2 regions of the Cryobacterium sp. Hh11 genome follow, and region 1 is predicted to be linked to the other one. Evidence: predicted binding sites of a transcription regulator. Region 1 holds the regulator's gene; the other holds the start of a gene.
What was found. Region 1 encodes LexA, which represses DNA repair genes until DNA is damaged. Its sites were predicted from a motif close to TCGAACANNTGTTCGA; they were not measured.
Positions count from the first base shown of each region.

Region 2: a site for LexA is predicted at 2,059-2,074, ahead of E3T46_RS11315 (Rv2578c family radical SAM protein). Genes of this name have one in related genera too.

Region 1 is NZ_SOHF01000020.1:120,940-124,349, forward strand. Features, by position in the region: gene metE (5-methyltetrahydropteroyltriglutamate--homocysteine S-methyltransferase) at 1-1,678, shown strand, start outside; gene lexA (transcriptional repressor LexA) at 1,786-2,490, opposite strand; gene E3T46_RS10375 (LysM peptidoglycan-binding domain-containing protein) at 2,781-3,194, shown strand; gene E3T46_RS10380 (histidinol-phosphate transaminase) at 3,226-3,410, shown strand, end outside.
Region 2 is NZ_SOHF01000025.1:37,564-40,973, forward strand. Features, by position in the region: gene E3T46_RS17975 (hypothetical protein) at 1-801, opposite strand, end outside; gene E3T46_RS11315 (Rv2578c family radical SAM protein) at 860-2,050, opposite strand; gene E3T46_RS11320 (DNA topoisomerase IB) at 2,346-3,410, shown strand, end outside.

The DNA of each region.
Region 1 (3,410 bases):
GGTCAGCGAATCGATCGATGTGCCACGCGGGGACACGCTGGCGGCGGTCGCATCCGCTTATGGCGTGCTCGGTCGGCTCAGTGGCCGCCCCGCCCTGTTTGTCGCGGCGCCCTACGGCAGTCTCGATGATGCCCTGCCGGTTCTTGCCGGCACTACCGTCGAGGCGATCGGCCTCGACCTGGTTCGGGGCACCCTGCCGCAGGCAGTGCCCGGGCTGGCCGCCAAGACCCTCGTTGCCGGGGTGATTGACGGGCATAACATCTGGCGCGGCGACCTGGCGGGCGCTTTCGAGCGCGCCGAGAGCGTGCGCGCGCTGTCCGACTCCGTCACCGTATCCACCTCAACGTCGCTGCTGCACGTGCCGCACGACGTGCTGGATGAGACCTCGTTGCCGCTCGACCTAACCAGCTGGCTGGCCTTTGCCGACCAGAAGGTGGGCCAGGTCGCCACCCTCGCGCTCGGCCTCGCTGCGGGGCAGGCGGCCATTGCCCTTCCGCTCGCGGATGCCGCTGCCGCGCTGACCGCGCGTCTCGCCGCTCCGGGGGTGCGCGACGGTTCGGTGCGAGCGCGTTCGGCCGCACTCACCGACGCCGATTTCACCCGTGGTGCCTACGCCGATCGCCTGACTGCTCAGAATGCTGCGCTGCAGCTGCCGTCGCTGCCCACGACCACGATCGGATCCTTCCCGCAGACCGCAGACATTCGCCGGGCACGCGCCCAGTTTCTCAAAGGAAACCTGCCAGCCGATGAGTACCGCGACCTGATGCGCGCCGAGATCGGCCGCGTCGTCGCCCTGCAAGAAGAGATCGGACTCGACGTGCTCGTGCACGGGGAACCCGAGCGCAACGACATGGTGCAGTACTTTGTTGAGAACCTCGACGGGTTCGCCGTGACCGAGAACGGCTGGGTGCAGTCCTACGGCAGCCGCTGCACCCGGCCATCCATTCTGTGGGGCGACGTCTCGCGCCCGGCCCCGATCACGGTGGACTGGTCGGTGTACACGCAGAGCCTGACAGCCAAGCCGGTCAAGGGCATGCTCACCGGACCGGTGACCATTCTGGCCTGGTCGTTCGTGCGTGACGACCAGCCGCTTGGCGAGACCGCTCGCCAGGTCGCCCTTGCCCTGCGCGATGAAATCGGCGACCTGGAAGCTGCGGGCATCAAGATCGTTCAGGTCGACGAGCCGGCCTTGCGGGAGCTGCTGCCGCTAAAGAAGAAGGACCACGCCGACTACCTGGACTGGTCGGTCGGCTCCTTTCGGCTGGCCACGGCCGGGGTCGCGGAAGCGACTCAAATTCACACGCACCTCTGCTACTCGGAGTTCGGCGTCGTCATCGAGGCTATCCGCAACCTCGACGCCGACGTCACGAGCATCGAAGCGGCCCGCTCGCGCATGGAGGTGGTCCAGCAGATTGAGGCCGGCGGGTTCAACCACGGCATCGGGGCCGGCATCTATGACATCCACTCGCCGCGAGTACCCAGTGTCGACGAGCTGACGACCCTGCTGGACACCGCCCTGGAATCCATCCCCGAACGCCAGGTCTGGGTGAACCCGGACTGCGGGCTCAAGACGCGTGGCTACGAGGAGACGGTGCAGTCCCTGCACAACATGCTGGCTGCGACCCGGGTGGTGCGCGATCGCCGCGCTGCCGATCTGAGAGCTAGCCTCACCCGGTAGCTCACTCGCGTACCTGGCGCCAGCCGGCAGTCTTCAGGCCCGATCACCGGTTAGTGGTCGGGCCTCGCGCCGAGCTTCTGTTCTCTTCTTTGCTTGTAGGGGACTCGCTAGACCGAGCGCAATACGGCGACGACCTTGCCGAGGATGTCGGCGTAGTCGCCGACGATGGGCTCGAAGTTACTGTTGCGCGGCAGCAGCCAGGTGTGGCCGTCGCGCTTGCGCAGTACCTTCACGGTGGCCTCGTTGTCGAGCATGGCCGCCACGATTTCGCCGTTCTCCGCGGTCTTCTGCTGGCGAACGACAACCCAGTCACCGTCGCAGATCGCCGCATCGATCATCGACTCACCGACGACCTTGAGCATGAACAGCTCCCCCTGGCCGACGAGCTGGCGGGGGAGTGGGAAGATCTCGTCGATCTGCTGATCTGCCGTGATCGGAATGCCGGCAGCGATTCGACCGACGAGGGGAACCATCGCAGCGTCGCCGACCTGCACGCCCGGGTGAAAACTGTCCTGGTCGCCGGTTCCGACGTCTTCGGGTGCGCGTTGAATCTCGATGAGTACCTCGAGTGCGCGAGGACGATTCGGGTCACGACGCAGATAGCCGCTCAGCTCAAGCTGGTTGAGCTGGTGAGTCACGCTCGATAGCGAGGCGAGGCCGACGGCGTCACCGATCTCACGCATGCTCGGCGGGTAGCCGCGCGAGCTGACCGAACGCTGAATAACGTCGAGGATGGCGAGCTGGCGCGGGCTCAAACTCTTGCGGCGCCGAGTGCCGCCCTTGTCGCGGGTACCGCCGGTGCTTTGTGTCACGAGAAGCGCTCCTTGCGTCGGTCCCGCGCGGGTTAGAGGACGTCTCGCGGGAATGTCGGTGGTGTCTGGTTGAGTAGCAATCAAGCAATTGACCTATCGAAAGTTTATCCAGTTCTCGGCCTTGAAACAAACACTTATTCGAGTGTGTTGCGTGATTTTCCGGGCAGAGACGAGAAAAAGCTTGCATGTTCGATTGTTCGAAGTTATATTCGGAACATAGTTTCGTATTCGGTCCTCCCGGCCGAGGGCCGAATACGAGACTCGCAGCCCGCCTACCTTGGAGGTTTGACATGACCACAGCATTTGCTCCCGCAGTTTCTCTCCCGCCCGTCACACGTCTTCGCCTCACCCGGCGTGGGCGAGTCGTCTTCACCACGCTCGCCGCATTGCCGGTCGTTCTGGGCGCCCTTGTATTTGCCGTCAATGGGGGAGCGGTGGGCGCCTCTGGGGCCGCCACCGGCATCGATCTCGTGTCGTACACAACCGACTCCGGCATCGTGGCCACGTTGGCCTATTCACCGACCGACGTCGGTTCAGCCCGATTCATCACGGTCGAACCCGGCCAAACTCTCTGGAACCTTGCTGAAGAGAACTTTCCCGCCGCCGACCCGCGCGACGTTGTCGCCGATATCAAGCGCATCAACGCCCTGTCGGTGGAAACGCTGCAGCCGGGCCAGCGCCTGGAAATCCCCGCCAACTCCTAAGTAGTGATGGGCAGCAGTACGGGGCCCTAGCATGGAGAGGGTGACCAGTCTCGAAGATCTTCCCCTCCGCACCAACCTGCACGGCCTGACGCCCTACGGTGCTCCGCAACTGCATGTTCCAGTGGCCCTGAACGTGAACGAGAACACGCACCCCATTCCTGAAGCGGTGGCCCGCGACATCCTCGCCGGCCTGGCCGAGGCCATCCGCTCGGTGAA
Region 2 (3,410 bases), on a different contig from region 1:
CTCGTGGACGGTTGGCTGCGGTGACGTCGTCGTGCGGGCGTCGATATCGGCGAGCCAGTTGGTGTCGTGCAGGGTGGTCAGGGTGTCTCTCAGGCTGGCTTTGAGGCCCGGCGAGAGAGCGCCGGGTTCGGCTAGGGAGAGCGCGACGAGCTGGGAGACGGTCGTGTCGTTGAGCAAAGCGATGGCGCGGGTGTCGAGGGCATCGCGCAGCTGGCGGTTGGCGCCGTCCTGCACCGCGCGGTGAATGGCGGGTTGGGCGGCGTTGCTGGCGCGGCGGTCGATTCCGGCGAGCACCATAACCCCGACGAGGACGAGGTAGGTCGAAAGGGTGAACAGGTCGGGCCGGTAGGGCACGGTCGTGCCGACGATGGCGAGGAGCGCAGCCGCCTCGGCGACCAGAAACGCCGCGGTGCTCCAGAGCACGCCGGCGAGGGCGGTGGATCCCGCGCCGCCGACCATGACGAGGGCCATCTTCGGCAGGGCGACGAGGAACATATTCGACGCGGGGAATACGTCGGGTACGCCGAGCACGGTGGCGGTGAAGACGTAAACGCCGAGGGTTCCAACGAGCAGATAGGCAACGGCCAGCGGGATGCGCCGATGCCGGGTGAAGAGGATGAGCAGGGTTGCCATGGCGGCCACAACCACGATGGTGATCCAGAGTTCGGGGGTTCTGAGGGTGAGGATACTGACTGACAGGATCGCGGCGCTAAAGCAGGTCAGCGCGAACCAGTGCGCGGCCCGTGCGATGGCGCGTGCGAGCGTGCGCTGGACCAGGTGGCCGGGTAACCCTAGAGACATATTTCCCCCAATAGGCAAGTATGCCATCGGGGTGGGTGCGGGGATGGCAGTGATGGGGTCAGAACAGGGTCGGGGCCAAGTCGGGCGGGAGTTCGGCGGCGATCAGGGACCGGGGCACCTCCGTGCTCCGGGCCCACCTTAGGGAACGGGGCCCATGATCCATCATGGGCCCGGTTTCCGGGCCCGGGCCCGGTGAAGGGGAGTGGGTGAAGGCGGGCGTCCGGCGGGCGGCGGGCATCCGTTCCGGGGAAGACGGGAGAGCGCTGGAGCGGAGGCCGCCGGTCGCGGGGTCGACGATGCCGCGTTCGAGGCCGTGCGCGCGAATGAGCGGCTTGATGCGCGCGGCGAGCCAGGTGCGGTACTCCTTGGGCGCGTATTGGCCGCCGGCGTAGAGCTCGAGGTAGCGGGCAACCAGCTCGGGATGCTCGCGGTCGAGCCAGCGCAGGTACCAGTCCTTGACGGCGGGCTTGAGGTTGAGGCCGGAATAGAGCACGCTCGTGGCTCCGGCCGCCTTGGCCTGCCGCAGCGCCTCATCGAGATGCGCGCGGGTGTCGGTAAGGAACGGCAAAATGGGCATGAGAAAGACGCCGCAGTCGAGTCCCCGTTCGCGCACCGCGGTCACCGTGGCGAGGCGCGCCTTCGTCGTGGGAGTTCCCGGCTCGACGGCTTGCTGCAACTCATCGTCATAGATGGCAATTGACATGGCCAGGTCGACTGGAACGTGCTCACTCGCCTCGACGAGCAGGTCCAGGTCGCGGCGCAGCAGTGTGCCCTTGGTGAGAATGGAGATGGGGGTTTTGCTGTCAGCGAGGGCTGCGATAATGCCGGGCATGAGTCGGTAGCGTCCCTCGGCGCGCTGATATGGGTCGGTGTTGGTGCCGAGCGCCACCGGATGCCTCCCCCAGGTGGGCTTGCCGAGTTCCTTGCGCAGCACCTCGGCCACGTTGACCTTGACGATGATCTCGCTATCGAAGTCTTTGCCGGCGTCGAGGTCGAGGTACTGGTGGGTCGGCCTGGCGAAGCAGTAGGTGCAGGCGTGGGAGCATCCGCGATAAGGGTTGATCGTGTAGCCGTACGGCAGCGCGCTCTGACCGGGTACATGATTGAGCGCCGACTTGCACAGGATCTCGTGGAACGTGATTCCGGCGAACTCGGGCGTCTGCACGCTGCGTACGAGGTTGTTCAGGCGGGCGAGTCCGGGAAGGGCTCCGACCTGCTCGGTCTGTAGTTCCTGTGAGCTCCACCGCATGGGTATAGTCGAACACAAGTTCTAGCAAAGTGCAAGTGATGCCAGAAAAAACCGCACCGAAGCGGATGCCGCGGCTCGCGTCGCGCCGAAACGGTCGCGGACGCGCGTCGCGGCACTCGTTCGAGACGCGGGTACCCCGACGCAGGAGTGCCACGAGTGCCGCGAGCTCGGCCAGCGCTGCGGGCCCCAGCGAGAGCGTGGCGGGCAGGCGATGGGCGGGCAGCGGCATCCGCTTTCGTGCTGACGAGGGCGATTCGCACTACTGTTTCAGCATGCGCACACCGACGGCACCCGCGTGACCCGGCTGCGGCGCAGCGACCCGACCCGGCCGGGGTATTCCCGGCGGCGCGCGGGCACGGGCTTCAGCTACCGCGACCCGGCCGGGCAGAAGGTCACCGAGAAGCAGCTGCGGCAGCGGTTCACGGAGCTAGCGATTCCGCCCGCCTGGACCGACGTGTGGATCTCGCCGCACCCGAACGGGCACATCCAGGCGATCGGCCTCGATGCGGTCGGGCGCCGCCAGCACATCTACCATCCGGCCTGGCGCGAACAAAAGGACCGCCTCAAGTTTGAGCGCGCGTTGGAGCTGGCCGCCTCCCTGCCCCGGGTGCGTGGTCAGGTGACCCGGGATTTGCGCGGGGACAGCGAGCCGCGCGCGCGGGCCCTCGCCGCGGCATTTCGCATGCTCGACCTCGCCTCGTTGCGCATCGGCAGCGAGCGTTATGCCGACGACTACGGTAGCCACGGGCTCTCCACCCTGCTCTGCTCGCACGTGTCGGTGCGGGGAGACGTGGTGCGGCTGGACTTTCCCGCCAAGAGTGGCCAACAATTTCAAGGCGTGATAACGGATGCTGACCTCGCGACTTATCTGCGCGCCCGCTTGCGCGAGCGCCCGGCTGCACCGCTACTGTCCTGGGTGGTCGACGGGGAGGAGAATGCCCTCTCGGCCGCCGATATCAACTCGTTCATCAAGGAACGCACCGGCGGCGAGTTCAGCGCGAAGGACTTTCGTACCCTGCGGGGCACGGCCGCTGCGGCCCAAAGTCTGGCCCAGAGCCTCGCGCAGAATCTGAGGGCGGCGGCTGGCATGACCACGCACGAGGATGAGGCGAGCAGCGACGCGGGGACAAAATCGGGCAGCGCTGGGAGCAGGGCGAAGGCCAGCACCGCCGGGAGCGGGACAAAATCCGGCACCGCCGGGAAGGGGGCAAGGGACGGCACCGCCGGAGCCGGCACGAAACCCAGCACTACAGCGACGGCGACCGGCGTTGGGGCCGTGCCGGCAGTATCCGCTTCACGGCAACCGCGGGCGGCGTCGCGCAACCGTCGCGCCGACACCCGAGCTATTGCCGAAGCGATG